4 regions of the Rhizobium sp. BR 249 genome follow, and region 1 is predicted to be linked to each of the others. Evidence: predicted binding sites of a transcription regulator. Region 1 holds the regulator's gene; each other region holds the start of a gene.
What was found. The regulator PhoB, encoded in region 1, activates phosphate uptake and scavenging genes when phosphate is short. The targets are predictions, from matches to a motif close to TGTCATNNANCTGTCAT.
Positions count from the first base shown of each region.

Region 2: the regulator PhoB is predicted to act here: its motif matches at 5,950-5,966, upstream of QD408_RS06535 (DUF1045 domain-containing protein).
Region 3: the regulator PhoB is predicted to act here: its motif matches at 5,108-5,124, upstream of QD408_RS21140 (UDP-2,3-diacylglucosamine diphosphatase).
Region 4: the regulator PhoB is predicted to act here: its motif matches at 3,431-3,447, upstream of phnF (phosphonate metabolism transcriptional regulator PhnF).

Region 1 covers NZ_JARWKX010000001.1:60,223-68,075, reverse strand. Annotated here, with positions in the region: gene pstC (phosphate ABC transporter permease subunit PstC) at 129-1,610, shown strand; gene pstA (phosphate ABC transporter permease PstA) at 1,607-2,926, shown strand; gene pstB (phosphate ABC transporter ATP-binding protein PstB) at 2,942-3,757, shown strand; gene phoU (phosphate signaling complex protein PhoU) at 3,801-4,514, shown strand; gene phoB (phosphate regulon transcriptional regulator PhoB) at 4,642-5,325, shown strand; gene QD408_RS00290 (GcrA family cell cycle regulator) at 5,446-5,979, opposite strand; gene QD408_RS00285 (aspartate aminotransferase family protein) at 6,405-7,604, shown strand; gene argF (ornithine carbamoyltransferase) at 7,647-7,853, shown strand, end outside.
Region 2 covers NZ_JARWKX010000005.1:26,551-34,403, forward strand. Annotated here, with positions in the region: gene QD408_RS06500 (flotillin family protein) at 1-1,648, shown strand, start outside; gene QD408_RS06505 (metallophosphoesterase family protein) at 1,670-2,410, opposite strand; gene uraH (hydroxyisourate hydrolase) at 2,411-2,767, opposite strand; gene QD408_RS06515 (ureidoglycolate lyase) at 2,764-3,264, opposite strand; gene QD408_RS06520 (DUF86 domain-containing protein) at 3,269-3,631, opposite strand; gene uraD (2-oxo-4-hydroxy-4-carboxy-5-ureidoimidazoline decarboxylase) at 3,628-4,128, opposite strand; gene puuE (allantoinase PuuE) at 4,128-5,051, opposite strand; gene QD408_RS06535 (DUF1045 domain-containing protein) at 5,167-5,874, opposite strand; gene QD408_RS06540 (NAD(P)/FAD-dependent oxidoreductase) at 5,989-7,167, opposite strand; gene mnmD (tRNA (5-methylaminomethyl-2-thiouridine)(34)-methyltransferase MnmD) at 7,166-7,853, shown strand, end outside.
Region 3 covers NZ_JARWKX010000024.1:68,301-76,153, reverse strand. Annotated here, with positions in the region: gene QD408_RS21160 (low molecular weight protein tyrosine phosphatase family protein) at 1-50, shown strand, start outside; gene QD408_RS21155 (NADP-dependent malic enzyme) at 74-2,386, opposite strand; gene QD408_RS21150 (FAD-binding oxidoreductase) at 2,629-4,068, shown strand; gene QD408_RS21145 (histidine phosphatase family protein) at 4,230-4,979, opposite strand; gene QD408_RS21140 (UDP-2,3-diacylglucosamine diphosphatase) at 5,185-5,997, shown strand; gene QD408_RS21135 (MFS transporter) at 6,161-7,378, shown strand; gene dgcA (N-acetyl-D-Glu racemase DgcA) at 7,330-7,853, opposite strand, start outside.
Region 4 covers NZ_JARWKX010000001.1:384,720-392,572, forward strand. Annotated here, with positions in the region: gene QD408_RS01960 (ABC transporter ATP-binding protein) at 1-1,090, shown strand, start outside; gene dapB (4-hydroxy-tetrahydrodipicolinate reductase) at 1,110-1,934, shown strand; gene QD408_RS01970 (2,3-bisphosphoglycerate-dependent phosphoglycerate mutase) at 1,956-2,591, shown strand; gene phnF (phosphonate metabolism transcriptional regulator PhnF) at 2,631-3,368, opposite strand; gene phnG (phosphonate C-P lyase system protein PhnG) at 3,518-3,994, shown strand; gene phnH (phosphonate C-P lyase system protein PhnH) at 3,994-4,602, shown strand; gene QD408_RS01990 (carbon-phosphorus lyase complex subunit PhnI) at 4,607-5,713, shown strand; gene QD408_RS01995 (alpha-D-ribose 1-methylphosphonate 5-phosphate C-P-lyase PhnJ) at 5,710-6,585, shown strand; gene phnK (phosphonate C-P lyase system protein PhnK) at 6,582-7,358, shown strand; gene phnL (phosphonate C-P lyase system protein PhnL) at 7,390-7,853, shown strand, end outside.

The sequences.
Region 1 (7,853 bases):
GCATTGCCTTGCGCCCCGGAGTGCCGGGAGGCGCAAGTTGGAATTCCTTCTCCAATGATTGGAAGCCGAAGGCAGGCTGATGTAGCCGCCGGGCTTTTTTGGGGGCTTTGGGCCTGGGGACGTAAAGAATGAGCACATCCGTCATACTTTTGTGCCTTGTGGTGATCGGTGCCGCCGCCTATCTGGTCGCGCGCAGCCGTGCCACGGCGCTTGCCGGAGGCAGGTCCTCCGCATTGCATTCACGGCCGGCCTATTACGGCGCCTATGCCGCGATCTGGGCCGTTCTTCCCGCCCTCATCGTTCTCTGCGTCTGGCTCTCCGTCAGCCCCGGCATCATCCAGTCCTCGGTTCGCGGCGCTTTCCCTGATGACGTCAAGGCGCAAGCCTCGGTCGAACAGGATCTGAGCTATTCGATGGTGGCGACGGTCGCACGCGGCTTGACGATGCTGACCTCCGATGAAGTCGCGGCAACCGCCAGCGATCCGGCCGCCCTGCAGGCCAAGCTCAGCGAAAAGGGCGTGCCGCTCGCCGGTCAGCCGCAGCCTTACATGGTCGAAGCCGCCAAGACGCTCAATTCCATGAGCGCGACGAGCCGCATCGCCATGACCGCGGTGGTCTTCGTTCTCGCCGTTGCCGGCGCATTTTACGCTCTCCGCGCCATCGCGCCCCGCTTCCGCGCCCGCAACCGGGTCGAGCGCGTCATGCTGTGGGGCCTGTTGCTCGCCTCCTCGATCGCCATCCTGACGACGATCGGCATCGTATTGTCCATGCTCTCCGAAGCAGCGCGCTTCTTTGCGGTCATTCCCGCCGGCGAATTCTTCTTCGGCACCGTCTGGGATCCGCGCTTTGCCGGCGCCGGCAGCTCGTCCTTCGGCCAGTTCGGCCTCATCCCGCTGCTGCTCGGCACGCTCTATATCGGCCTGGTGGCCATGCTCGTCGCCGTGCCGGTCGGCCTTTTCGCCGCCATCTACATGGCCGAATACGCCTCGCCGAAGCTGCGCGGGGTCGCCAAGCCGCTTCTCGAAGTGCTCGCCGGCATTCCGACGATCGTCTACGGTTTCTTCGCGCTCGTCACTGTCGGCCCATTCCTGCGCGATTTCTCCGCGCAGATCAGCGGCCTGCTCTCCGGCAACTACACCAACTTCATCCAGGCGCAGAGCGTTCTGACGGCCGGCATCGTCATGGGCATCATGCTGATCCCCTACGTGTCCTCGCTGTCGGACGACATCATCACCGCCGTGCCGCGGGCGCTGCGTGACGGTTCGCTCGGTCTTGGTGCCACACGCTCCGAAACCATCAAGAAGGTGGTGCTGCCGGCTGCTCTTCCCGGCATCGTCGGCGCGCTGCTGATGACCGCCTCGCGCGCCATCGGCGAAACCATGATCGTCGTCTTGGCCGCCGGTGTCGCCGCCCGCATCCAGATCAATCCCTTCGAGCCGATGACGACCGTGACCGTCAAGATCGTCAATCAGCTGACTGGCGACCTCGAGTTCACCTCGCCGCAGACACTGGTTGCCTTCGCCCTCGGCATCACGCTGTTCTGCATCACGCTTTGCCTCAACATCTATGCGCTCTACATCGTGCGCAAATACCGGGAGCAGTACGAATGACGAATATTGTTTCTCCCGTCGCAGGAACCGTCTCCAGGGCGCCTGCCCGCCGCGATATCGGCATCAAGCGCCGCTACGCCGCCGAGCGCCGGTTCCAGGCCTATGGCATCGCCGCCATTGCTTTCGGCCTGATCTTCCTCTTCATCCTGCTCTGGACGGTGATCGGCAAAGGCTACACTGCCTTCCAGCAGACGGCGATCACCCTGCCGATCGAATTCGCCGAGAAGACGATCGACCCGAACAACAAGCGCGCGACCGACCCGTCGGTGCTGGTCGCCGCCAACTATCCGGTTCTCCTGCGCGACGCGATCGTCAAGCAGCTGAACATCAACGCATCGAGCCGCCCCGACGTGCGCGATGCAACGGCCATGCTCTCCAAGGGCGCGCCGATCCAGCTGCGCGACATGGTCGTCGCCGATCCGTCGATCATCGGCAAAACGGTCAATGTCACCGTGCTCGCCGACGCCAATGTCGACAGCGCCAACAAGGGCCAGATCGATCTTTCGGTCGACGAGAAGAACCGCAAGGTCAACGACAAGCAGGTCGGCTGGATGAACGAGCTGAAGGCGAGCGGGGCTCTGTCCAAGCAGTTCAACACCGGCCTCTTCGTCAACGGCAATTCCAGCCGTCCGGAGGCCGCAGGCCTTGGCGTCGCCCTCATCGGCTCGCTCTACCTGATGCTGATCGTCCTGGTGCTCTCCCTGCCGATCGGCGTTGCCGCCTCGATCTATCTCGAGGAGTTCGCGCCGAAGAACAAGCTGACGGACCTGATCGAGGTCAACATCAACAACCTCGCCGCCGTTCCCTCGATCGTCTACGGTCTGCTCGGTCTTTCCGTCTTCATCAACTTCATCGGCCTGCCGCGCTCGGCCTCTCTGGTCGGCGGCCTGGTTCTGACGCTGATGACCCTGCCGACGATCATCATCGCGACGCGCGCAGCACTCCGCGCCGTGCCGCCGTCGATCCGCGCCGCAGCCCTCGGCCTCGGCGCTTCGAAGATGCAGATGGTGTTCCACCATGTCCTGCCGCTTGCCATGCCCGGCATCCTCACCGGCACGATCATCGGCCTGGCGCACGCGCTCGGCGAAACCGCGCCGCTGCTGCTCATCGGCATGGTCGCCTTCGTCGCCAATGCGCCTGCCACACCGCTCGATCCCTCGACGGCCCTGCCCGTGCAGGTCTATATGTGGGCGAACGAGGCGGAACGCGCCTTCGTGGAGCGTACTTCGGGTGCCATCATCGTCCTGCTCCTGTTCCTGATCGTCATGAACATGGGCGCCATCCTCTTGCGTCGTCGCTTCGAGCGCCGCTGGTAAACGGAGTTAAACATCATGAACATGTTGACGGAAGCTGCAGTTGAAAAGGCGCTGGATCAGAAGATGAGCAACGTCCCGTATAAGATGATCGGACAGGATGTCTCGGTTTACTACGGCGAGAAGCGTGCGCTTTTCGATGTGAACCTGAACATTCGCGAAAACACCGTAACAGCCCTGATCGGCCCCTCCGGCTGTGGCAAGTCGACCTTCCTGCGGAGCCTCAACCGCATGAACGATACGATCGACGGCTGCCGCGTCACCGGCAAGATCACGCTCGACAGCGACGATATCTATGATCCCGATATCGACGTCGTCGAACTTCGCGCCCGCGTCGGCATGGTTTTCCAGAAGCCGAACCCGTTCCCGAAGTCGATCTATGAAAACGTCTCCTACGGCCCGCGCATCCACGGTCTTGCCAAGTCGAAGGCCGATCTCGACCAGATCGTCGAAACCAGCCTGCAGCGCGCCGGCCTCTGGAACGAGGTCAAGGACCGCGTGCATGAATCCGGCACCGGCCTTTCCGGCGGTCAGCAGCAGCGTCTTTGCATCGCCCGCGCCGTCGCCGTCAGCCCCGAAGTCATCCTGATGGACGAGCCCTGCTCGGCGCTCGACCCGATCGCCACCGCCAAGGTCGAGGAGTTGATCCACGAGCTGCGCGAGAACTACACGATCGTCATCGTCACCCACTCCATGCAGCAGGCCGCTCGCGTTTCGCAGCGCACCGCCATGTTCCACCTCGGCAACCTCGTCGAGGAGAACGATACCGACAAGATGTTCACCAATCCGGACGATCCGCGCACCCAGGACTACATCATGGGCCGTTTCGGCTGATTCTGGCGACATCGCGTCTTCCCGTTATTCGAGGATAAAGCCCATGGCATCGACACATATTTTTTCTGCCTATGATGATGATCTGAAGTTCCTGTCCAGGCGGATTTCCGAAATGGGCGGGCTGGCCGAGCAGATGGTCAGCGAATCCGTTCGCGCACTGGTCAACGGCGATACCGCGCTCGCGCAGAAGGTCATCTCGGACGACGTGATCCTCGATCACATGGAACGCGAGATCGGTGACAAGGCGATCGTCACCATCGCCCGCCGCCAGCCGATGGCCTCGGACCTGCGCGAGATCATGGGTTCGATCCGGATCGCCGGCGATCTCGAACGCGTCGGCGACCTCGGCAAGAACACCGCCAAGCGCGTCATCGCCGTCCAGGCGACGGGCGTTCCCCGCAAGCTCGCCCGCGGCCTCGAGCATCTGTCGGAACTCGCGCTCGTCCAGCTCAAGGAAGTGCTCGACGTCTACACGACGCGCGCTGCCGACAAGGCGAAGTCGATCCGCGAACGCGACAACGAGATCGACGCCATGTACACCTCGCTGTTCCGCGAACTCCTGACTTACATGATGGAAGACCCGCGCAACATCACCAGCTGCACGCATCTTCTCTTCTGCGCCAAGAACATCGAGCGTATCGGCGACCATGCCACGAACATCGCCGAGACGATCTACTACATGGCGACAGGCGCACAGCCGGAAGGCGACCGTCCGAAGGACGACAGCGCCAACACCGTCGGCGCGGTGACGGAATAACCGTCCCGGACCGCCATTTGCGCGCCCGCAGGGGCGCGCAAAGAGGTCGCAGCCACATCTGAATTTGCGCAGGATCCTGCTTAAATCGCCCCCGGTTTAAGGATCGTGCGCGAGGAGACCGAGACGCATGATCCCGAGAGTTGCAGTTGTTGAAGATGAAGAAGCCCTCAGTGTGCTTCTTCGTTATAACCTCGAAGCGGAAGGTTTCGAGGTCGATACCATCCTTCGCGGCGACGAGGCCGAAATCAGGCTTCAGGAGCGCACGCCCGATCTTCTCATCCTCGACTGGATGCTGCCCGGCGTCTCCGGCATCGAGCTTTGCCGGCGCCTGCGCATGCGCCCGGAAACCGAGCGCCTGCCGATCATCATGCTGACGGCGCGCGGCGAAGAGAGCGAGCGCGTCCGCGGGCTCTCGACAGGCGCCGACGATTACGTCGTCAAGCCCTTCTCGACCCCCGAGCTCGTCGCCCGCGTCAAGGCGATGCTGCGCCGCGCCCGCCCGGAGGTTCTGTCCACGGTGCTGAAATGCGGCGATATCGAGCTTGATCGCGAAACCCATCGCGTCCATCGCAAGAGCCGCGAAGTCCGCCTCGGCCCCACCGAATTCCGCCTGCTGGAATTCCTGATGTCGTCGCCGGGCCGGGTCTTCTCCCGCTCGCAGCTTCTCGACGGCGTCTGGGGCCACGATATCTACGTCGACGAGCGCACCGTCGACGTCCATGTCGGCCGCCTGCGCAAGGCGCTGAATTTCTCCAACATGCAGGACGTCATCCGCACCGTCCGCGGCGCGGGTTATTCGATGGAAGCCTGAGCCCCGTAAGCGGGGTAAGGGGATTTCCCGGCAACAAACCGGATGCCCAAGCGCCTCAATCCGATGAATAAAAAAACGGGCCGTTCGGCCCGTTTCTCATATCTAGCAATGCCAGTCTGCTCAGCTGACCCGTGCGGTCGCCCTGCGGCGCTCGTTGATCGGCTGATAGGCGAGCTTCTGGTGATAGCTGCAATAGGGCGAATTGTCGGGGGATTCGCAGCCGCAGAAGTGGAAGTCTTCCTTCAGCGGGTCGCCGACCGGCCATTTGCAGGTGCGTTCGGTCAGTTCCGTCAGGCCGAGGCGGCGGGAAATCGGCACCACCACGTTGCCCTTCGGCACGTATTCCATTTCCTCGACCGCTTCGATCTCGATCTCTTCCTTCAGCATCGTCGCGCCCTGCTGGCGGGTGACGGTGCGGGTGGTGATCCGCGAGGCGTAGTTCGGGGCGCGCGGCGCCGACGTATTGCGCTTCGGCGTACGCGCCGCGGTGGCCGTGCCGCCCGCTTTGGCGCGGCCCGGAAGGCTCAGCCGATGCACCTTGCCGATGACGGCATTTCTGCTGACCCCGCCAAGCTGCGCCGCGATCTGGCTGGCGCTCAGTCCTTCGGACCATAGCTTCTTGAGTTTCTCGACCCGCTCGTCTGTCCAGTTCATGCCCTGTCTCCACCTTTTGCGTTGGTGATGGCAGAATCCCTCACCGTTGTCCCGGAAGCCTCCGAAACAAGAAACGCCTGATCAATTTTGGTGACTAGTTCCGCCGCATGCAGTCTAGTAATTGAACTTTAACCTAGTGTGAGGCTGACTCCCTGACAAGAGTCGCGGGAATCCGGATGAATCGAATTCGGAGTTTTCCCCAACTTGCTTCCCCCGCGTGTCATTTCTGCAATAATGCCTGTTGAAGGTCGAAAATGCCGCTGTACAAGCTTGCTGCATGCGCTAAGGCCGCAGTTTTGTTGACATTGCAGCGCGAAAAGGAAATAGTACCGCTCGCCGCCGAAAGGCGGCATTTTTGATTTTTCGGGCCTGGTTTTCTTAGCCGGAGTCCGAGGCTCTGTAATTGTGAACGGGAGACCCGCGCCATGGCTGAAGCCGCGCCGCTTTATGACACCTATTCTCGTGCCCCGCTGCGGTTCGAGCGAGGCGAGGGCGTGTGGCTGATCACCGAAAGCGGCGAGCGTTATCTCGATTTCGGCGCCGGCGTCGCCGTCACCTCCGTCGGCCACGGCAATCCCCATGTTGTGGGCGCGCTGAAGGAGCAGGCCGACAAAGTCTGGCACCTCTCCAACATCTATGAAATTCCGGGCCAGGAACGCCTGGCAAAACGCCTGACTGACGTAACCTTCGCGGAGAAGGTGTTCTTCACCAATTCAGGCGCGGAGGCGCTCGAATGCGCCATCAAGACGGCGCGCCGCTACCAGTTTTCCAAGGGTCATCCCGAGCGCTTCCATATCATCACCTTCGAAGGCGCCTTCCACGGCCGCACGATCGCGACGATCGCCGCCGGCGGCCAGGAGAAATATCTCGAAGGCTTCGGCCCCAAGGCGCCCGGTTTCGATCAGGTGGCTTTCGGCGATATCGAGGCGGTCCGCGCCGCCATCACCGATGCGACGGCCGCAATCCTCATCGAGCCGGTACAGGGCGAGGGCGGTGTGCGTCCGGCCACTCCTGAGTTCATGAAGGCGCTTCGCCAGATCTGCGATGAAAACGGCCTGCTGCTGATCCTCGACGAGGTCCAGACCGGCGTCGGCCGCACCGGCAGGCTCTTCGCCCATGAATGGTCCGGCGTGACGCCCGATATCATGGCCGTTGCCAAGGGCATCGGCGGCGGCTTCCCGCTCGGCGCCTGCCTTGCCACCGCCGAAGCCGCTTCCGGCATGAAGGCCGGTACGCACGGTTCGACCTATGGCGGCAACCCGCTTGCCATGGCCGTCGGCAGCGCCGTGCTCGACGTCATTCTCGCCGATGGCTTCCTCCAGCAGGTGCGCGACGTGGCGCTCGTCTTCCGCCAGGGGCTGGCTTCCCTCAAGGATCGTTATCCCGATGTGATCGAGGATATCAGAGGTGAGGGGCTTTTGCTCGGCATCAAGGCTGCCGTTCCCTCCGCCGAACTGCTGCAGGCGATCCGGGAAGCGCATCTGCTTGGCGTCCCCGCCGGCGACAACGTCATCCGCCTTATTCCTCCTCTCGTCGTCACCGCCGAGGAGGCCCGCGAGGGCCTTGCACGCATCGAGCGCGCCGCCGAAAGCGTTCGCGCTTCCAAGGTGAAGAAGACGGCTTGAAGGGATTGCCGCCTCCGGGCGCACGACAGGTAAGAACACGATATGGCTCCTAAACATTTCCTCGATCTTTCGGCGGTCACTACAGCCGATCTCAGAACCATCATGAACGATGCGCTCGCCCGCAAGCAGGCCTTCAAGGCCGGCAAGGGCGACAAGCCGCTCGCCGGCAAGATGCTGGCGATGATCTTTGAAAAGCCGTCGACCCGCACCCGCGTCTCCTTCGATGTCGGCATGCGCCAGCTCGGCGGC
Region 2 (7,853 bases), on a different contig from region 1:
CCTCGGCGGCCAGAAGGTCGTGCTCGACGGCGGTTCCGTCGTCCTGCCGATTTTTCACTCAACCGCCAGGGTGAACCTGAAAACCCTGCGGCTCGAGGTTCGCCGCGGCGAGGGCGATGCGCTGATCACTAAGGACCGTATGCGCGTCGACATCGGCGCCGAGTTCTACGTGCGCGTCAAACCCGATGCCTCGTCGATTGCCCTTGCCGCCCAGACGCTCGGCAACCGCACCAATGACGCCGAGGCGCTTCGCATTCTGATCGAGGCGAAATTCGTCGACGGCCTCCGCTCGGTGGCGGCGACCATGAACCTCGACGCGCTGCAGGAACAGCGCATGGATTTCGTCAAGGCCGTGCAAGAAGCCGTCGGCGCCGACCTCCAGTCCAACGGTCTCGAGCTCGAATCCGTGTCGCTCACCCGCCTCGACCAGACCGACATCAAGCATTTCAACGCCAACAACTTCTTCGACGCCCAGGGTCTTGCGGCGCTGACCCGCATCACCGAGGGCCGCAAGAAGGAGCGAAACGAAATCGTCCGCGACACCGAAGTCGCCATCGCCCAGAAGGATCTGGAAGCCCGCCAGCAGTCGCTGGCGATCGAGCGGACGAAGCGCGAAGCCGAGCTCAACCAGGAACGCGACATCGCCAACAAATCCGCCGCGACGCGCGCCGAAACCGCGCAGCAGGAACAGGCGGCCAAACGCGCCGAGGAGGAAGCCCGCATCGCCTCCGAACAGGCGATCGCCGAGCGAGAGGCAGCCGCCAAGCAGGCCCGCGAAAGCGCCAACATCGATGCCGCCCGCGCCGTCCAGCAGCGCGATACCGAAGCCAAGCGCGACCTCCAGATCGTCGCCCAGGAAAGCGCCATCGCCGTCGCCAACAAGAGCCGCGAAGAATCCGAGGCGAAGGCGACTGCCGAAATGGCCCGCGCCCGCGCGATCGCGGCAGAGGAAAAGGTCGGCACCGCCAAGGCCATCGAAATTGCCGAGCGCGAAAAGCAGATCGCCGTGATCGATGCGCGCAAGACCGCCGAAACCGAAGCCACCGCCGTCACCGTCGGCGCGGAGGCCGAGAAGCAGGCTGCGATCGACCAGGCGGAAGCCATCAAGACGCTTGCGACCGCCGAAGCGGATGCGGCGATCATCAAGGCCAAGGGCATCCTCGAAACCGGCAGGGCTCAGGCTGAAAGCGAGGCGCTTCTCAACGAAGCCCGCAACAAGCTCAGCCAGACCATCATCGAGTTCGAGATCACCCGCGAGCGTATCCGCATCATTCCCGAGGCGCTCGCCGAGGCGGTCAAGCCGATCGAGAAGATCTCCGACATCAGGATCTTCGACACCGGCGGCATGCTCGGCCGCGGAAACGGCGCGAACGGAGAAGGCGGCATCGGCATGGGCGAAGGGCTGGCCGGCCAGTTGCTCGCCTACCAGGCCAACAAGCCGATCCTCGACAAGCTGTTGCAGGAAGCGGGCTTCGACGGCGACAACGCCATTTCGGCCCTCCTTGGAAATCTCGATGGCGCAAAGCCGGCAAAGCCGGCCGCCCCTCCGGCAAGGCCCGCAATCCCGGCCACGGCTCCGGCAAAGCCGGCAGCACCAGCCGCAGCCCCGGCAACGCCGATCGCCCCTCAGGCGCCGAAGAAGGAATAGTCCGGCGCAGGCAGGTCCGAGTTAGCGCACCCAGCCTGTCGCCAGCGCGCTCGCCCAGTCGGCACGGCCCCTTTCGGCGGCCAGTGCCGACATCGCCATATGGTCATAGGCAACGGTTCGGAACTGCCATGTCCATCCCGCCGCCGTCTTTTCCAGGATGGCATAGCTCGCCAGCGGATGGCCGGCTTCGACCTTGTGATAGTAGGGCAGGACATCGTCATAGGCGGGGCAGCCGACGCTGCCGGGATTGACGATCAGGCGGCCGTCGGAAAGGCGGACGGCGCGCGGCACATGGCTGTGGCCGCAGAGGATCAGCGGCAGGTCGATGCCTTCGGCAAGCGCCTCGATCGCTTCGATCGGCTTCAGGAAGACATGCCCTTCCGGCGACACGGATTCCAGCCAGTAGAGATTGTCGTCCTTCGGCGTCGCGTGGCAGAGATAGGCCTCGCCGCAATAGACGCTATCGAACGGCAGGCTGCGCAGCCAATCGAGATGGGACGGCGTCAGTTGCCGGTAAGCGACGGCATCCGAAGCATGCATCAAGGCCGGGTCCTGCTCGATGAGATAGCGGTCGTGATTGCCGCGCACCGAGGTCAGGCCGAGCGGCATCAGCATGTCGGCCGTCCGGCCGGCCTCCAGCGGGCCGCTGAAGAAATCGCCGAGATTGACGATCTCCTCGATGCCCTGCGCCCGAATATCCGCAAGCACCGCCTCAAGCGCCAGATGGTTGCCGTGAATGTCGGCGATCGCGGCAAACCTCATTCAGCTTCCTCTATAAGTGGAATAGCCATAGGGCGAAAGCAGCAAGGGCACGTGGTAATGCGCCGTGACATCGGCGACGCCGAAACGGATCGGCACGAGGTCGAGGAAGGCCGGATGCGGCAGCGGCGTGCCGATGCACCTGAGATAATCGCCGGCGTGAAAGACCAGTTCATAGGTCCCGACGTGGAAATTTTCACCGGCGAGGATGGGGCCGCCATCGACCCGGCCGTCGGCATTGGTCTCGACCGTCGTCAGATGCCTGCGCATTTCGCCGTCGATCCGGAAAAGGTCGATCCTCAGCCCTTCGGCCGGCTTGCCGAGAGCGGTGTCGAGAACATGTGTGGTCAGTCCGCTCATAGGGTTGGCTCTCTGATGATGAAGGGGGTCTCGAAGAAGAATTCCTCCAGATTATTGCCCGGCCCGTCGCGGTCGACGACCAGGAAATCCGAGGGTTCGCCGAGCGCCATCAGCGGATGATGCCAGACGTTGCGGCGGTAGTTCACGCCCTGATCCCCGTGCGCCAGAAACACTTGCGGCCGGCCGGGACGTCCGTTCTCGTCCTCGGAGACGACGACGAGGAAAGGGCGGCCCGAAACCGGCGAGAAACTCTGGCTGCCGAAGGGATGGCGCTCCATCATGTCGACCGCGTAGGGAAAGCTGCGCGGCTGGCCACGGAAGAGATTGATGATGACGCGCGCGCCCTCACCCGTCGCTTCGGCTGCGGCGAGCGCATGGAAGCGCTCCGTCGTGCCGCCATTGATGAACCGCATCGAGGCCGGATCGGCCTCGATCACTTCGCCGAAGGGAGCGAAGGCGGAGCGGGTGAGCGGGCGGATGTCGAGAAATTCGGACATGGCTTCACTCACCCTGGGCGTGCCAATTGCGGATGGCATCGATCGCGGAAAGAAGCTCCGGCAGCGTGCGATAGGTCGCCTCCCACATGTCGACGGGATCGAGGTCGAAGACGTCTTCGAGAATACGATTGCCCGTGCCGCAGATTTTCGTCCACGGCAGGTCGGGGTGCTCGGTCGCAAATTCCGGATGCGTCACCAGCAGGCGGGAGGCCGCGGCGCCGATGGTGAAGTGGCAGAAGGCCACCGCCTTGAAGGTGAGCTTGTCCCCGGCGAAGGCCGCCCCATCCATTCCGCCGACGAAAGACAGCGCTTCGGACGCCGCCTCATACATCTCATTGAGATAGTCGATCGCGCGCCGCTCTTTCATTCGGCCTCCGGCAGCATCGATGTCAGGCGCAGCAGCGCGATCCGCTCGACCTGGGCAGCCGCGGTCGCCAATTCCTCATCCCGGCCATTGCCGATCCGCGCCTCGAAGGCCGCGAGGATATCGCCCTTATCCAGTCCCTTGACGGCGATGATGAAGGGAAAGCCGAATTTTTCGACATAGGCCGAATTAAGTTCGGTGAAGCGGGCATGTTCGGCCGGGCTCAGGCGGTCGAGGCCGGCGCCGGCCTGCTCCTTGCGGCTGTCCTCGGTGAGCTCGCCTGATATGGCGAGGCGCCCGGCAAGATCGGGATGGGCGCAGAGCACACCGAGCCGCTCCTCGCCGCTCGCCGCGCGGAAGATAGCGGCAAGGGCCGCATGCACGCCCGATGCCGTCAACGGCTCCTTCACGCCGCCGGCGTCATAGGCCCGCTCGGCGATGAAAGGCGAATGCTCGAAGACGCCGCCGAAGCGGGAAACGAAATCCTGGCGCGACTGCATCAGAGCGCATCCGGCTGATGGTGCTTGTGCCAGTGCTCCGCGATCTCGATGCGGCGCGGAATCCAGACCTTGTCGTGCTTCTGTACATATTCGATGAAGCGTTTCAGCGCGGCAGCGCGGCCGGGGCGCCCGACCAGGCGGCAATGCAGGCCGATCGACATCATCTTCGGGCTGCCATCCTTGCCTTCCTCATAGAGAGTGTCGAATGCATCCTTGAGATAGGTAAAGAACTGGTCGCCGGAGTTGAAGCCCTGCGGCGTCGCGAAGCGCATGTCGTTGGTTTCGAGCGTGTAGGGGATGATCAGGAAGGGTTTCCCGTCGACGCCCTTCACCCAGTAAGGCAGGTCGTCGGCGTAGGAATCGGAGGAATAGAGGAAACCGCCCTCTTCCTGCACCAGCCGCAGCGTATTGTCTGATGGTTTGCCCTGGTACATGCCGTAGGGCCGCTCACCGGTGAGTTCGGTGTGCAGGCGCACGGCTTCGAGAATATGCTTGCGCTCCAGATCCTCGGGAAAATCCTTGTATTCCAGCCAGCGGTAGCCGTGGCTGGCGATCTCCCAGCCGGCTTCCTTCATCGCGGCGACGGCCTCGGGATTGCGGGCCATGGCCAGCGTCACGCCATAGACGGTCGCCTGCACCTTGAGACCGGTGAACAGCCGCCACAGCCGCCAGAAACCGGCGCGCGAACCATATTCGTAGATCGATTCCATGTTGAGGTTGCGCTGCCCCGGCCATGCGGCCGCGCCGACGATTTCCGACAGCAGGTTTTCGGAGGCCGTGTCGCCTTCGAGGATGCAGCTTTCGCCGCCCTCTTCATAATTGATGACAAACTGCACGGCGATGCGTGCCTCGCCCGGCCATTTCGGATCGGGCGTCTGACGCCCGTAGCCGACGAGATTGCGCGGATAGGTCTCGGATACCATTAAATCACCTTCTGAAAAGACGAGGAACGGTATCATCCGCAGCCGGAATGTCGAGACGGAAACTGCGCGACGGATTTTTCCCGTTATGGAACAAATCCTTAGCGCGTCCGTATGCTCAGGCGATCTTGCGCGCGCTGACCTTGCCCATCGGGTGAAGCGAGTGAACCCGGAACGGGCCGCCCGTGCCCTCTTCGATCATCAGCGCCACATTGGAGATCAGCACCGGTTCGCCGAGCGCAGGCCCGAAGATCGTCCGCAGCGCCGGCTCGATCCGCGGCATGTCCACGACATTGACCGGCCCCGTCACCGGCATATGAAAGCGGAATTCCTCCATCACATAAGGGTTGCCCCAGCGGTGGAGATTGGCGAACTGCGCGGCCGAGAGATCGTCCGGGTCGCTCCGCTCGATCTCGGCCTCGCTCAGCGGCGCGCGGAAACGGTCGAATTCCTGCACGATCGCCGAGGCGAGATACTGGATCTGCTCGCAGGGAGTGTTTGGCAGCAGGCTGTAGAAATTGCCGAGCCGGGCGATTTCGAGACGCGGCAGCCGGAAAGGAAGCATGGTTCCGGAGAAGCGCATCAGATCGCGCAAGAGTTGCGACTCCGACATGTCGGGAGACAGGTGGAACGGCGCTTTCAAAACACCGTGAAAACCATAGCGCCGCGGCACGGCCGTATGAAAGGCGATTTCGTGAATGCCGAGGCCGCGAACGGCCGGCGGCTCTACCATCTCGCCTGAAAACACGTTTCGGCCAAGCCAATTGGCGGCCACGAGCGACAGCGGGTCGCTCGCCGGGGGCGTGAAGCAAATGGCATAGCGCATGCAATTTCCTCCATCAAGGAAGTGAGCGCCGGTGACTTCAGGCGCTGCCGATGCGCAAGCAGATAGGTGATTTGCATGACAGAATAACGAAACGAAGTTGCATCCAGTTCACGTTTAACGTGAAGCGACGGCGATATGACTTGAGATGTCAAAGCTTTCCGGCAGCGAAAATCCACAATCTGTATCGCCTGCGATACAGATCGCCGCCTCCGCCAGCCGGTGGGCGAGCCCGAAGCTGACCTTGAAGCCGCCGGTCAGTGCGATCAGGCGGGGATGGTCGGGATGGCGGCCGATCATCGGATCGCGGTCGATCGCCTTCGGCCGAAGCCCCGCCCAGCGCTCGACGACGGGCGCATCGCGAAGCGCCGGCACGATCGCCCGCGCCGCCGCGATCAGCGCGTCGAGCTGGGCATCGGTCGAGAAGGGATCTTCGAAACGGTTCTCGCTGGTGCTGCCGATCGCCGCATGCCCGCCCTCATGCGCGACGACATAGAGCCCATCGAGAAAGATCGTCGGCAGCGCCGGGTCGACATCCGCCTTCAACAGCGCCGCCTGCCCTTTGACCGGCTGGCCGAGCGGCTGCTTCAAGCCTGGCGTCAGCCCATCGAGCAGAGGAAAGGACTGGTGGCCGGCGGCCAGGATGCAGCGGCCGAAAGTGATGGTTTCGCCGCCCGTCTCGGCCGTACCGCGATCCGGATCGAGATCGGCGATAACAGCATGTTCCTTGATGCGCACATGTTTTGCCCGCCGCAGGAAGGCGATCAGTGCCGCGATCAAAGAGCGCGGCGCGACGCGGGCAGCTAGCGTGTCATACACGAAACCGCTCTCGCCGGCGGAGGCCTCGACCCAACCTTCCGTCGGCGGCCTGTCGAGCACGTGCCAGTGGAAGCGGCGCTCGCCTGCCCTCCAATGGCGTTCGGCATCCTCGGAGTGGCCGCGCGCGATGCGGTTGAGATGCGGTTTCGGCAGCGGGATCAGCCGTCCGGACCTGCTGTAACCGGCCGAAAGCCCGGTTGCTGCTTCAAGCGCCGTGATTTCGGTTTCGATCGAGACCAGCGCGTCGAACTGAAACTGCTTCTTCTGCGACCACCGGTCCGGCATATGCGGCATCAGCGCACCGAGCAGCCCGCCGCTCGCCCCTGCCCCCAGGCTGCCGGCATCGGCGAGGATGGTGCTGATGCCCCGGCGTTCGGCATGGACGGCCGCCCAGAGCCCCATGATGCCGCCGCCGACGATGAGCAAATCGCAAGAAGATTGACCGGACGCCGGCTGAGGACTATCGGCTTTTTCCATGACAGAGGTGAACCCAGATCAGATTGGCGCGGGCGCGCCGCAGCCGCTCGAATGGCGCGACGGCGATATGCCTTATTCCACCGCCTTTGGCGATCATTTTTATTGCCAGACCGATGGCCGGCTGGAATGCGGCCATGTCTTCCTCGCCGGCAACGGCCTGCCGGAGCGCTGGAACGGGCGGCAGGAATTCGTGATCGGCGAGCTCGGCTTCGGCACCGGCCTGAACTTCGCCGAGACCTGGCGGCAATGGAAGCTTCACCGTGAACACGGCCAGCACCTGCATTTCATCTCCTTCGAACTCCACCCGATGCGCGGCGAAGAGATCGGCCGGGCGCTGTCGCACTGGCCGGAAATCGATGCGGAACGCGAGGCGCTGACGGCGGCCTGGCCGCAAACGCCTGCCGGCATCGTCTCGCTCGACCTCGATGCCCAGACGCGGCTCAGCGTCGTCTGCGGCGCGGCACTCGACGGCGTCGCCGCGGCAAAGCCCGGCTTTGACGCCTGGTATCTCGATGGCTTCGCGCCCTCGCGCAACGGCGACATGTGGTCGGAAGAGCTGATGCGCGAGGTCGCCGAAAAGACCGCCGCCGACGGCACCTTCGCAACCTACGCCGCAGCCGGCTTCGTGCGCCGCAACCTCATCGCCGCCGGCTTTGCCGTCGAACGCCGCAAAGGCTTCGCCGGCA
Region 3 (7,853 bases), on a different contig from region 1:
ACCCTGCGCTCATCCAGCTGCTGAAGGCTAAAGTCCCTCAGCATCTGTAGGTTCAATTTCGCCGGCAGCCGGCTTATGCCGGCTGCGATGCCTCGACGACGGCCAATGCCGCCATATTGACGACGCCGCGGGACGTCACCGAGGGGGCGAGAATGTGGGCGGGCATGGCAGCGCCGAGCAGGATCGGGCCGACATGCAGGCCGTCGGTCATCGACTTCACAACGCCGAGCGTGATGTTGGCGGCATCGAGGTTCGGGAAGACGAGCAGGTTCGCCTCGTCATGCAGCGTCGTATGCGGCATGACTCGCTTGCGGAGTGCTTCGGTGATGGCGCTTTCGCCGTGCATTTCACCATCGACTTCGAGATCCGGGGCGGCGTCGCGCACGAGCTGCAGGGCGTTGCGCATCTTCGTCGCGCTTTCGGACTCGCGCGAGCCGAAGTTGGAATGCGAGACGAGGGCAGCGCGCGGCGTGATGCCGAAGCGGCGGATTTCCTCGGCTGCCATGACGGTCGCCTCGGCGATCTCTTCGGCGCTCGGATTGAAGGTGACGTAGGTGTCGGTGAAGAAGGTTGCGCCGCGCTGCGAGATCATCAGGCTCAGCGCCGAGAAATCGCGGACATCCTTGCGCTTGCCGATGATTTGGCGCACGTCGCGCAGGTGCTTTTCATAACGGCCTTCGAGGCCGCAGATCAGCGCATCGGCCTCGCCGCGCCGCAGCGCCAGCGCACCGATGACGGTGGTGTTGGTGCGCACGATGGTGCGGGCCGCTTCCGGGATGACGCCACGGCGGCCGACGAGCGAGAAATAGAGATCGACATATTCGCGGAAGCGCGGATCGTCTTCCGGATTGATGACCTCGAAATCCTGCAGCGGGCGGATGCGCAAGCCATAACGCTTGAGACGCGTCTCGATGACCTGCGGGCGGCCGATCAGGATCGGTTTGGCCAAGCCTTCCTCGAGCAGTACCTGGGCGGCGCGCAGCACGCGCTCATCCTCGCCTTCGGAGAAGATGACGCGCTTGCGCTCCGCCGTCTTTGCCGCGGTGAAGATCGGCTTCATCACGAAGCCGGAGCGGAAGACGAAACGGTTCAACTGGTCGAGATAGGCATCGAAATCCTGGATCGGACGGCGCGCGACGCCGCTTTGTTCGGCGGCTTTGGCGACAGCAGGCGCGATGCGCAGGATGAGGCGCGGATCGAAGGGCGAGGGGATCAGGTAATCGGGGCCGAAGACCGGGGTCTCGCCGGAATAGGCGCGGGCGGCGACATCGGAGGGCTCTTCGCGGGCAAGGGCTGCGATGGCGCGCACGGCCGCCATCTTCATTTCCTCGTTGATCGTCTCGGCGCCGCAATCGAGCGCGCCGCGGAAGATATAGGGGAAGCAGAGGACGTTGTTGACCTGGTTGGCGAAATCCGAGCGGCCGGTGCAGATCATCGCATCGGGGCGGGCGGCGCGGGCGAGATCCGGCATGATCTCGGGCGTCGGATTGGCGAGCGCCATGATCAGCGGCTTATCGGCCATCTGCGCCAAGAGCTCGGGCTTCAGCACTCCGGCGGCCGAGAGACCGAGGAAGACATCGGCGCCGCCGATGTTTTCGGCGAGCGTGCGGGTGTCGCTCTTCTGGGCATAGACGGACTTCCATTCGTCCATCAGTTCGGTGCGGCCCTCATAGACGAGGCCTTCGATATCGTGGACCCAGATGTTTTCGCGCTTGGCGCCCAGCGTCACCAGCAGGTTGAGGCAGGCAAGGGCGGCAGCACCGGCGCCGGAGGCGACGATCTTGACGCTGTCGATGGCCTTGCCGGCGAGTTCCAGACCGTTCAGGATGGCTGCGGCGACGATGATCGCCGTGCCGTGCTGGTCGTCGTGGAAGACGGGGATTTTCATCTTCTCGCGCAGGCGACGCTCGACCTCGAAACATTCCGGCGCCTTGATGTCTTCGAGGTTGATGCCGCCGAAGGTCGGCTCCAGCGAGGAAACGGTCGAGACCATCTGTTCGACGCTCGCGGCGTCGATCTCGATGTCGAAAACGTCGATGCCGGCGAATTTCTTGAAGAGCACGGCCTTGCCCTCCATGACCGGCTTCGACGCCAGCGGGCCGATGTTGCCGAGGCCGAGAACGGCGGTGCCATTGGAAATCACGGCGACGAGATTGGCGCGCGAGGTATATTCGGCCGCCATTTCCGGGTTGTCGCGGATGGCAAGGCAGGGGGCGGCGACACCGGGCGAATAGGCGAGCGCGAGGTCGCGCTGGTTGCCGAGCGGCTTGGTCGCCTGGATTTCCAGCTTGCCGGGGCGGGGATAGCGATGGAAGAAGAGCGCCTGCTCGTCGAGATCGCCGCCCGGCAGGTTCTTGTCCGTCTTGGATTTATCCTGGTGATCCATTGCCGCCTCCGTGCACGTCTTTTTCTGGAGTTCCCTCCATACATCAATCGGATACGGGCGACAGTATGGAAATGAGGACTGGGAGAAGTTTTCGTCGAGAGCGAGTGCCACACGGCGTTGGAGGTAGGCATGAGGTACCGTCATCGCCGGTACTAATCCTTTTGGAAAACTTGTTTGACGCTCCTCGCAAGCGCAAGATGCGGGCCGCGACGGTGCGGGGCGCCGGTCGTATGGAGGAAATCATGGACAATTTGAACCTGACGACCCTGCAACGGGGGCAGACGATGGTCAATGACGTGGCCATGGATGCTTTTGCCGCCGGGTTTCGCGGCAGTCTCCTGACCAGCAAGGACATGGATTACAACGAGGCGCGGGCGATCTGGAACGCGATGATCGATCGCCAGCCGGGCCTGATTGCGCGTTGCGCGGGGGCGGCTGATGTCATGCGCGCGGTGCTTTTTGCGCGCGATAACAATCTGCTCGTTTCGGTGCGCGGCGGCGGGCACGGCATTGCCGGCAACGCCGTCTGCGAGGGTGGTGTCGTCATCGATCTGTCGCCGATGAAATCGGTGCGGGTAGATCCCGAGATGCGCCGCGCCAGGATCGAGCCGGGTGCCACCCTCGGCGACGTCGACAAGGAAACGCAGGCATTCGGGCTGGTACTGCCGACCGGCATCAATTCCACGACCGGCATTGCCGGCCTTACGCTCGGCGGCGGTTTCGGCTGGTTGACCCGCAAATTCGGGCTGACGCTCGACAATCTGATTTCGGTTGACGTAGTGACGGCCGATGGTGAGCTGGTCAAGGCGAGCGAGACGGAAAGGCCAGACCTCTTCTGGGCGCTGCGCGGCGGCGGCGGCAATTTCGGTGTCGTGACGTCCTTTGAATTCCAGCTCAACCCGCTCCATCCCGAGGTGTTCGCGGGGCTGGTCGTGCATCCCTTCGCCGACGCGGAAAAGGTGCTGAGGGAATATCGGCAGGCGCTGGAAGCCGCACCTGACGAGCTGACCTGCTGGGTGGTGATGCGCCAGGCGCCGCCGCTGCCGTTCCTGCCGGCCGAATGGCACGGCAAGGAGATCGTGGTGCTCGCCATGTGCTATTGCGGAGACATGGCGGCGGGTGAAAAGGCCGCTGCCAGATTGCGCGGGATCGGAAAGCCGATTGCCGACATCGTCGGCCCGATGCCGTTCATCGGCTGGCAGCAGGCATTCGACCCGCTTCTGACACCCGGCGCGCGCAATTACTGGAAGAGCCAGGATTTCGCCTCGCTCTCCGATGCGGCGATCGAGATTCTTCTCAATGCGGTGCGGAAACTGCCGGGGCCGGAATGCGAAATATTCATCGGCCATGTCGGCGGGGCCGCCGGCCGGGTTCCGACTGAAGCGACCGCCTTTCCGCAGCGCAGCTCGCATTTCGTCATGAACGTGCATGCGCGCTGGCGCGAGACCGGGATGGACGCAAGCTGCATCGGCTGGGCGCGAGAGCTCTTCGAGGCAACCAAGCCGCATGCCGTGGGCACTGCCTATATCAACTTCATGCCGGAGGATGAGACCGATCGCGTCGAAATGGCTTACGGCGCCAATTACGCCCGGCTTGCCGAAATCAAACTGCGCTACGATCCGAACAATCTGTTTCGGATGAACCAGAACGTGAAGCCGATGGCGGCGGTGCGGCCTGCTTGAAGAGATGAAGCGTTCAATAGAAGACACCGCCCCAAACCCGTCCTCCGGACCCCCACAAGGGGGAGGGACTTAACTTGTCGCACCGGCTTTCTAAATCTTCGACATTTCGGGAGGAGCGAGGCGGTGCCCCGGGGTAGTCCCTCCCCCTTGTGGGGAGGGGTCTATATACCGGCCTTCGGCGTAATCGTCACATCAGCGCCATAAGCATCGCGCAACTGGCTTTCCTGGGCGGGCTGCCGGTCGGTGGCCTGGTGGAGCAGGGTCGTGCCGTAGCCTTGCGAGCGCGTTCCCTCGATCAGCGTGATGTCGGCATTTCCGGGATTGTCGGAGCGCTCGAACCATTCGACGGAGTGGTGCAGGAAATTCATTTCGAGCGCCCGGTTGGTAACGCCGTGGCCGACGATTGCGACGTTGTGGTCACCGTTTTCGGCTTCGTGCATGACGGTCTGGAGGAACAGGCGCACGCGCTGCGCCACATCCGCCCGACTTTCGCCATCCGGCGGGCGGGCATAGAACTTGCCGCTGTTGTTGCGCAGCCTCGCCCATTTTTCGAATTCCTCGGGGAATTTCTGCTTCTGCTCGGCATGGTCGTAGATTTCGGTGAAGAGGCCGAAATCCTGCTCGCGCAGCAGATAATCCTCCCTGACATCGCCGACGAAGCTTTCCGGCAGCGCTTCGAGCAGCGCATCCTTGCTCTGCCGCGTCCTCAGAAACGGCGAATACCAGATGTGCAGCCTCCGGAACCCCTGGCTCGGCAATCCCTGCAGGTATGAGGCGATGACGCTGCCCGCCTCCGCTGCCTGACGATAGCCCCACTCCGTCAGCGGTACATTGTGATCGCCGAATTGGCGATAGGCCCGTTCGTTGATGTTGCCGAGAGATTCGCCGTGGCGAACGAGAAAGAGACGCATCGGCCATCCCGCTTTGTCGGATATGGAATCGCCGGCATCATGAACGCGCTCCCTGCACAGGGCAACATGCGGATGCGGATCATCGCGCCCGTGCGCAATGAACGGGTTTGCAGGGCTTTTCCCCAGCTTGTCATCTTCCTGAAACACGAGTCTGGTTTTGGAAGGCTAGATGAAAGATGGGGCACGAGCATTGTTCGTGACAGACATGATGGAACCCAGACATTTCCGCACGCTCTTCATTTCCGATGTCCATCTCGGCTCAAAGGCCGCGAAGGCTGATTTCCTGCTGGATTTCCTGCGCTACCACGAAGCCGATACGATCGTGCTCGTCGGCGACATCGTCGACGGCTGGCGGCTGAAACGCAGCTGGTATTGGCCGCAGGTCTGCAACGACGTCGTCCAGAAGCTGCTGCGCAAGGCGCGCAAGGGGACACGCGTCGTCTACATTCCCGGCAATCACGACGAATTCCTGCGCGACTTCCCGGGCATGCATTTCGGCGGCATCGAAGTCGTCGAGCGCATGATGCATGACGGCGCTGACGGCAAGAAATACCTGATCCTGCACGGCGACGAATTCGACGTCGTCGTCCGCAACGCCCGCTTGCTCGCCTATCTCGGCGACTGGGCTTACGATACGGCGATCCGCATCAACATTCTTCTGGCGGCCGTGCGCCGCCGTCTCGGCATGCCCTACTGGTCGTTTTCGGCCTGGGCGAAGCTGCAGGTTAAGCATGCGGTCAATTTCATCGGTGAGTTCGAGCGCGTCGTGGCCGAAGAGGCCCGCAAGAGCGGCGCCGACGGCGTGATCTGCGGCCATATCCATCACGCCGTCATTCAGGACATGGAAGGCATCCGCTACATCAACACCGGCGATTGGGTGGAAAGCTGCACGGCGGTGGCCGAGCATGAGGACGGCACCTTCGAACTGATCACCTGGCGGACGCTCGCCAGCGCCGTGCCGGCGCTTGCTGCCATCGAGATGCACGGCGAAGGCGAACTGGCCCCGCAGGCTGCTTGATTTTGGTGTCGCCGCATCCGCGGCGGCCCCCAGAAATTTAGCCGTTACCGCGCGGTGACAGGCCCTATTTATTTTCTAAAACGTTTCAGGACGGCTATTTCTCGCAATAGTCGCCCTCCGGGTGGTGTGTTAGGACAAGGTCAAGTTTCCTTCAGGTCTATCCATGATTCCCGCTCAACATGCCCCTGGTGAGGGAGCGCCGCCGCGCTTCCGGCTGCTCAGCGCGCTTTCCTATTGCGCGCCGCTGCTGGTCAACGGCGTCGTCCTGCCGTTCTTCCCCGTATGGCTCGAAACCCACAGTTTCAGCGATCATGAGATCGGCATCATCCTTGCCATACCGATGGTCGTCCGCGTGCTGGTGGCGCCTGTCGTCGCCATGATTGCCGACCGCCTGAAGGAGCGCGCCGATGTTCTTCTCTGGTCTGGCGGCCTGTCGCTGCTGACGGCGGTCGCGCTCTACTGGACGACCAGCTTCTGGCCGGTGACGATCGTCTTCGCGCTGCAAGGCGCCACCTTCGCGCCCTATTTGCCCGTCGTCGAATCGATCGTCATTTCGGGTGTACGCCGCTGGGGGCTGGATTATGGATCGATGCGCGTGTGGGGCTCGATCGCCTTCATCGTTTCGACCTTGGTCGGGGGCCAGCTGATCAGCCGGTGGGGCGGCGGCATGGTGCTCGTCGTCATGGTGTTCGGCTTTACCATGACCGTCGTCATGGCGATCTTCTGTCCGCGGATCGGGCCGACGCGGCGGCGCGGCGAGCCGATCGACCTTCCCGCCGCCACCGGCAGCGGCCTGCGCGAGCCGCATTTGCTGCTGCTCCTGATCGGTGTCGCCATCCAGCAGTCGAGCCATGCGGTGCTCAATGCTTTCTCCTCGATCTATTGGCATCAGCTCGGCTTTTCCGGCACTGAGGTCGGCCTGCTCTGGAGCGCCGGCGTGGCGTCGGAGGTGACGGTTTTCTTCCTGTCGAAGCGCCTCAACCGGCGCTTCGATGCCTGGACGCTGATCCGCTTCGGCTGCGCCGTCAGCGTCTGCCGTTGGATTCTGTTTCCCATGAATACGGGCTTTGCCGGATTCTTCCTGCTGCAGTGTTTCCACGGCTTCACCTATGCCTTCGTCCATACGGGCGTGCAGCGGCGGATCGTGGCGACTGTGCAGGAGACGCAGGAATCCTCGGCGCAGGGCGCCTATTTCTTCTATGTCGGCATGGCGATGGGGCTGATGACCATCGCGTCGGGTTATCTCTACGCCTGGCTCGGCATCGTCAGCTATTACGTCATGGCGCTGGTCGCGCTCTGCGGCCTCGGGCTCGTCATATCGGCCTATTACCTTCAGCCCCAGAGGGCGCTTTCCGGCGGAAAGACCAGGGAAGCGGCGTAGCGCAGACCGGGCTCGCGGTCGCGGGCCAGCAGCAGCGGGCCGTCAAGATCGACGAAATCGGCGTCCTGGGCGAGCAGTACGGCCGGCGCCATGGCAAGCGACGTGCCGACCATGCAGCCGATCATGATGGAAAAGCCGAGCCGCTCGGCTTCCGCCTTCATCGCCAGGGCCTCCGTCAAGCCGCCCGTCTTGTCGAGCTTGATGTTGATTGCATCGTAGCGGTCGGCAAGGCTTGCGAGATCGCCGGTGTGGTGGACGCTCTCGTCGGCGCAGACGAGGAGCGGGCGGCGGATTTCGGCAAGCAGCGCATCGCGGCCGGCCGGCAACGGCTGCTCGACGAGGACGACACCGGCCTCGGCGGCAATATGGAGATGACGTTCCAGCACCGCCTCGGGCCAGCCCTCGTTGGCGTCGAGAATGATCGCCGCATCGGGCGCGGCCGCGCGAACGGCCCGGATGCGGCTTTCATCGTCGC
Region 4 (7,853 bases), 320 kb from region 1:
GCTGGAGAACAAGGTCAACAAGCTCATCACGGCCGCCGAAAACCGGGCGAACCGGATTGCCCGGCTTTCCGAGCGCACCTCGCCGCTGACGGAGAGCTTCGCGGGTTTTGCCGTCGCCAGCGTGCTTGCCTATGCCGCCTATCGTTCGATCTATTACAATGTGGCCCCGGGCGCCTTCTTCTCCTTCGTGACGGCGCTGCTGCTTGCCTACGATCCGGCCCGGCGCCTCGCCCGCCTGCAGGTGCAGATGGAACGCGCCGTCGTCAATGCGCGGATGATCTACGAATTGCTCGACATGGAGCCGCGCCAGCGCGACCTGCCGGACGCCCAGCCGCTGACGGTGACGCAGGCGCGCATCGAATTCCGCAATGTTTCCTTCGCCTATGGCAATGAAAGCGTGCTCAGCGGCGTCAGCTTCGTCGCCGAGGGCGGAGCGACCACGGCGCTCGTCGGCCCCTCGGGCGCTGGCAAATCCACCGTCATCAGCCTCATTCCGCGTTTCTACGATCCGCGCGAAGGCGAGATCCTGATCGACGGACAGGATATCGCCCACATCACCAAGAAGTCACTGCGCCAGCAGCTCGCCTACGTCTCGCAGCAGCCCTACCTGTTCGAGGGCACGATCCGCGACAATATCCGCTACGGCCGGCCGGAAGCGACCGATGCCGAGGTGGAGGCGGCGGCCCGGCTCGCCTATGCGCATGATTTCATCTCGGCTCAGCCGCAGGGTTACGATACGCCGGTCGGCGAAAACGGCGTGACGCTTTCGGGCGGCCAGCGCCAGCGGCTCTCGATCGCGCGCGCGCTGGTGCGCAACGCGCCGATCCTGCTTCTCGACGAGGCGACGTCGGCCCTCGACACCGAATCCGAGGCCGCCGTGCAGAAAGCGCTCGACGAGGCGATGACCGGGCGCACCGTCGTCGTCATCGCCCACCGGCTTTCGACCGTGGTGCGCGCCGACAAGATCGTCGTCATGCAGCAGGGCCGGGTCGTCGAGGAAGGCAATCACGAGACGCTTGCGAAGGTGAGCGACGGTCTTTACGCTCGCCTCAACAACCTGCAGAGGCCTTCGGCCTCGGATTCAAACTGACCTGATACGAGAGACCGAGATGAGCGATGCTGCGATGAAACTGGTGGTGGTCGGCGCAGCGGGGCGCATGGGCCAGACGCTGATCCGGCTCATTCATTCCATGGAAGGCGTGACGCTGCATGCCGCGGTCGAGCGTACCGGCTCGCCCTTCATCGGCAAGGATGCCGGCGAGATCGCCGGCCTTGGGCCGACCGGCATCATCATCGGCGACGATCCGCTCCAGGCCTTTTTGCATGCCGAAGGCGTGCTCGACTTCACCTCGCCGGCCGCAACCGTGGAATTTTCCGGGCTCGCCGCGCAGGCCCGCATCGTCCATGTCGTCGGCACGACCGGCTGTTCGGCAGACGAAAGTGCCAGGATCGCTGCGGCGGCCCGTCATGCCCGCATCGTCAAGTCGGGCAATATGAGCCTCGGCGTCAATCTGCTCAGCGTGCTGGCCGAGCAGGCGGCGCGGGCGCTCGATCCCGTTGATTGGGACATCGAAATCCTGGAAATGCACCACAAACATAAAGTGGATGCGCCGTCCGGCACCGCGCTTCTCCTAGGCGAGGCCGCAGCCAAAGGCCGCAATATCGATCTCGCCTCGAAATCGGTGAGGGTCCGCGACGGCCATACCGGCGCCCGCGAGGCGGGCACGATCGGCTTTGCGACGCTGCGCGGCGGCTCCGTCATCGGCGAACATTCCGTGCTTTTCGCCGGAGAAGGCGAAATCGTCACACTGTCGCACAGCGCCGCCGACCGCTCGATCTTCGCGCGCGGCGCCATCAAGGCCGCACTCTGGGCGCGCGACAAGAAGCCGGGTTTCTATTCCATGCTCGACGTGCTCGGGCTTTCTTCCCAATAACGACATATCGGAGGCATATTCATGAGCGGTACCCTCGTCCTCGTTCGCCACGGCCAGAGCGACTGGAACCTGAAGAATCTCTTCACCGGCTGGAAGGACCCGGATCTGACGGAGCTCGGCATCCAGGAAGCCAAGGCCGGCGGCGCCGCACTTGCCGAATACGGGATCAAATTCGACGTCGCCTACACCTCCGCACTCGTGCGCGCCCAGCACACGCTGAAGCTCATCCTCGACAAGGTCGGCCAGCCCGATCTCGAGACGATCCGCGACCAGGCGCTGAACGAGCGTGACTACGGCGACCTCTCCGGCCTCAACAAGGACGATGCGCGCGCCAAATGGGGCGAGGAACAGGTGCATATCTGGCGCCGTTCCTACGACGTGCCGCCTCCGGGCGGGGAAAGCCTGCGCGACACCGGCGCCCGCGTCTGGCCTTACTACCTCACCGAGATCCTGCCGCGCGTGCTGCGCGGTGAGAAGGTGCTGGTCGCAGCGCACGGCAACTCGCTGCGCTCGCTGGTCATGGTGCTCGACAAGCTGAGCAAGGAAGGTATCCTTGCCCTCAACCTCGCGACCGGCGTCCCGATGGTTTACAAGCTGAAGGCCGATTCCACCGTCGCTTCCAAGGAAGTGCTCGGGGACATGTCCGGCGCACATTGAATCCAGTGGCCTTCCCTGTCCCGACGGGGAAGGCTGCCTTCAATTCTCGATGGTGAATTGCACCCGGTCGGCCGCAAAGCGGCTGATGGAATATTGCACCGGTACACCTTCGAGATCGGTATTCATCGCCTTGGCGATCAGCAGGATCGCGCCGGGGGTGAGTTCCAGGTCGGCGAGATCCGCCGTGCCCGCATGGGCGGCCGTCACCTCGGTCGTGGCCCTGATATAGTCCGACAGGCCGAGTTCGGCGAAAGCCTTGGTGATCGATTCGTGCTTTCGGTAGGCTTGGCCGATCCCGGCGAAGCGTTCGGCGGGAAACCAGCTCGTCGCCTTTGAAACCGGCCGCCTGTCGGCATGGCGCAAGGTTTCCAGCCGGATTACCTGCTCGCCCTGTTTCAGGCCCAGCCAGCGGGCGACGTCGGCGCTCGCCTCTTCCTGCGCCTCATCGAGCAGAAGACCGCGCATCTCACGCGCCTGATCGCCGATGCCGGCGGTGAAGCGCGTGCGCCGGCTGATCGGGAAATTCAGCCGCTCCTTGCGCTCGATCAGCGTGCCGCGACCCTGTACCGCGCGCACGATTCCCTCCTGCGCCAGCGCCGCCAGCGCACTGCGCACCGTATGCCGGTTGACGCCGAATTGCAGCGCCAGCACCGTTTCCGGCGGCACCATTCCCGTTTCATCATAGGCACCGTTGCCGATCGCCTCGCGAATGCGATCGGCGATCTGACGCCAGAGCGCCACGCCCGTTTGCCTCTGCACCTGCTTCAGCCCTGCCATTCAGCCTGCCCTGTCTTTTCAAGTTTTGCGCATCGCGTCCGAGGGACGCACGATGCGCTGGATGTCACACGCTTGTCACGACACCGATTTAAGGCTAGGTATAGCTTGTATGGTTGTATATATCAATAGACATTTTGAGGAAAGCGGCGATGATATCAGCGGACAGGAAAGACGCTGCGTCACAGACGGTATCCGGGCGCAAACGCGCCGCCGATCTGCTGGCGCGCGCGGAACGCAGCGAACTCCAGGCGGCCTGGGATGCATTGCCGCAAAAGCCCGTGGCGTTTCCGGTGCGCGGGCCGGAAACCGGGCTCGTGATGGTGCGCGGCCGCATCGGCGGCGGCGGAGCCCCCTTCAATCTCGGCGAGGTGACGGTGACGCGCGCGACGATGCGGCTCGAGTCCGGCTGCATCGGCCATGCGCAGGCGCTCGGCACCGACCGAGAGAAGGCCCGTCTTGCGGCGATCTTCGACGCGCTCTGGCAGGAGGATGCGACAAGGCACTTCGTCGAACAGGCGCTGCTTTCGCCGATCACTGAACGGATCGCCGCCACCGAGCGCCGCAAGGCGGACGAGACGGCCGCGACCCGCGTCGATTTCTTCACCATGGTACGGGGAGACAACTGATGGGCCTCACGACGGAAGCCTTGACCGGCGGCTTTGCCGACCCGGTTTTCCATGCGCAGAGCGTCTTCAAGATGCTGATGGACGGCATGGCCCGCCCCGGCACCATTCAGAGCGTCGAGCCCGATATCGATCCGCCGGCGCCGCTCGGCATTGCCGCCGGCACGATCGCACTCACCCTTTGCGACCACGACACGCCTGTCTGGCTTACCTCGGGACTGGCGAAATCCGCCGTGCCGGAGTGGCTCGGCTTCCACACCGGCGCTCCGGTGATCCAGGAAAAGGCGGATGCGCGCTTTGCCTTCATCGAAGCCGGCACCGCGCTTTGTTCCTTCGGCCTCTTCGCATCGGGCACGCAGGAATACCCCGACCGCTCGACGACTGTCGTCATCGAACTTCCCGAACTCGAAGGCGGACGCAGGCTGGCGCTGATGGGTCCGGGTATCCAGAGCGTCACGGAGATCGCGCCGTCCGGCCTGCCGGAGACCTTTCTCAGGCTCTGGACCGAGAACCGCGTGCTCTTTCCGCGCGGCATCGACATCGTGCTGACATCCGGCAAGCGCTTCGTCTGCCTGCCGCGCACCACCAAAATCACAGCAACGGAGATCTGAGCTCATGTATGTTGCCGTCAAAGGTGGCGAGGCCGCCATCGCCAATGCCCACCGGCTGCTTGCCGACCGCCGGCGCGGCGACCGCTCCGTGCCGGCAATCGGCATCGAGCAGATCGTCGAACAGCTCGCCCTCGCCGTCGACCGCGTCATGGCCGAGGCCTCGCTTTTCGACCGCACGCTCGCCGCACTCGCCGTCCGTCAATCGCGCGGCGACATGATCGAGGCGATCTTTCTGCTGCGCGCTTACCGCACGACGCTGCCGCGTTTCGGTTATTCCAAGCCGCTCGATACGGCCGCGATGACGATCGAACGCCGCATCTCGGCGACTTACAAGGATCTGCCGGGCGGCCAGCTGCTTGGCCCCACCTTCGATTATACCCACCGGCTGCTCGATCCCTCGCTGCTTGAGGACGAAGCGGTGGAGGCGCCGGCCCAGCGTCCGGCCGAGACCGGCCGTGTCATGCGCGTCTCCGAGATCCTCGGCGAAGAAGGCCTGATCGAGGCCGACGGCGACATGCCCGAAGACCACGAGATCGGCGACCTCACACGCGAGCCGATGGAATTCCCGATGACCCGCGACCTGCGCCTGCAGGCGCTTTCCCGCGGCGACGAGGGCTTCCTGCTGGCGCTCGGTTATTCCACCCAGCGCGGCTACGGCCGCAACCATCCCTTCACCGGCGAAATCCGCATCGGCGAGGTCGAAGTGGAATTCGACGTGCCGGAGCTCGGTTTCGCCGTCTCGCTCGGCGTCATCCAGGTCACCGAATGCCAGATGGTCAACCAGTTCAAGGGTTCGGCCAAGGCGCCGCCGCAGTTTACCCGCGGCTACGGCCTGGTCTTCGGCCAGAGCGAGCGCAAGGCGATGGCAATGTCGCTTGTCGATCGCGCGCTTCGCGCCGAAGAGCTCGGCGAGGACATTACCGCGCCGGCACAGGACGAGGAATTCGTCATCTCCCATTCCGACAACGTCCAGGCGACGGGCTTCGTCGAGCACCTGAAGCTTCCGCATTATGTGGACTTCCAGGCCGAACTCGATCTCGTCCGCCGCATGCGCCGCGAATTCGAAGCCGCCCGCAGCAGCGGCGAAGACATGAAGGAAGCCGCCGAATGAGCGATCTCGCCAGCTACAACTTCGCCTATCTCGACGAACAGACCAAGCGGATGATCCGCCGCGCCATCCTGAAGGCGATCGCCATCCCTGGCTACCAGGTGCCCTTCGCCAGCAGAGAAATGCCGATGCCCTATGGCTGGGGCACCGGCGGCGTGCAGGTGACGGCCTCGATCATCGGGCCTGACGACGTGCTGAAGGTGATAGACCAGGGCGCCGACGACACGACCAATGCCGTTTCGATCCGCGCCTTCTTCCAGAAGGTCGCCAATGTCGCGGTGACGACGCGCACCAGCGAGGCGACGATCATCCAGACGCGCCACCGCATCCCGGAGGAAAAACTCGGTGAAGGCCAGGTGCTCGTCTACCAGGTGCCGATTCCGGAACCGCTGCGCTTCCTCGAACCGCGCGAGACCGAGACACGCAAGATGCATGCGCTCGAGGAATATGGCCTCATGCATGTGAAGCTCTACGAGGATATCGCCCGCAACGGCCGTATCGCCACGACCTACGCCTATCCGGTCAAGGTGCATGGCCGCTACGTCATGGACCCCTCGCCGACGCCGAAATTCGATAATCCGAAGATGCACAGGTCGGAAGCGCTGCAGCTTTTCGGCGCCGGCCGCGAAAAGCGTATCTATGCCGTGCCGCCCCATACCGATGTCGTCAGCCTGGACTTTGAGGACCATCCCTTCGAGATCCAGCGTTTCGGCAAGCCTTGCGCCCTTTGCGGCGCGGAGGAGGTCTACCTCGATGAGGTCATCCTCGACGACAAGGGCGGGCGCATGTTCGTCTGCTCCGATACCGACCACTGCGAAGATCGCCGCGCACAGGGACATGCCGGCGAAATGCTGGCCCGGGAGGCTGCAGAATGACCGACACACCGCTTCTCAAAGTCAACGACCTCTCGAAATTCTACGGCAATCGCATCGGCTGCCGGAACGTCTCTTTCGAGCTCTGGCCGGGCGAAGTGCTCGCCATCGTCGGCGAATCCGGTTCGGGCAAGACGACGCTGCTCAACTGTATCTCCACCCGGCTGATGCCGAGCACCGGCAGCGTCGAATACCATATGCGCGACGGTAGCTACCGCGACCTCTACCGCATGAACGAGGCAGAGCGCCGCTTCCTGATGCGCACCGACTGGGGTTTCGTGCACCAGAACCCGGCCGACGGGCTGCGCATGACCGTCTCTGCGGGCGCCAATGTCGGTGAACGGCTGATGGCGATCGGCGACCGGCACTACGGCAAGATCCGCTCTACCGCCATCGACTGGCTCGAACGCGTCGAGATCGACGCCGACCGCATCGACGACCAGCCCCGCGCCTTTTCCGGCGGCATGCGCCAGCGCCTGCAGATCGCCCGCAATCTCGTCACCGGCCCGCGCCTCGTCTTCATGGACGAACCCACAGGCGGCCTCGACGTCTCGGTGCAGGCGCGCCTGCTCGATCTCGTGCGCGGTCTCGTCAACGATCTCGGCCTCTCGGCGATCATCGTCACCCATGATCTTGCCGTCGCCCGCCTGCTCTCGCACCGGATGATGGTGATGAAGGACGGCTGCGTCATCGAACAAGGTCTCACCGACCGCGTGCTCGACGATCCGCACGAACCCTACACGCAACTGCTCGTCTCCTCGATCCTGCAGGTCTGAGCCTCGTTAAAAAGCCAGGAAAGAAGAAAGCATGCCCACACCCCTCGTCGTTTCCGAAGTCTCGAAGAGCTTCACCATGCATCTGCGCGACGGCATCAGGCTGCCCGTCGTCTCCGATGTCGCCTTCTCGGTCGCGGCTGGCGAATGCGTCGTGCTCGGCGGCCCCTCGGGCATCGGCAAGAGTTCGCTGCTCAAGATGATCTACGGCAATTATGCCGTCGACACCGGCCAGATCCTCATTCGCCACGACGGGCGCATCGTCGACCTCGCTTCCGCCGATCCGCGCACCGTGCTCAATGTGCGCCGCGATACACTCGGCTATGTCAGCCAGTTCCTGCGCACCGTGCCGCGCGTGGCGGCGATCGACGTGGTGGCCGAGCCGCTCGTCGCGCGCGGCGAAGAAACGGTCGCGGCTCGGGAAAAGGCAGGCGCCCTGCTCGCCAGGCTCAACCTGCCGGAAGCGCTCTGGCAGCTTCCGCCCGCCACCTTCTCCGG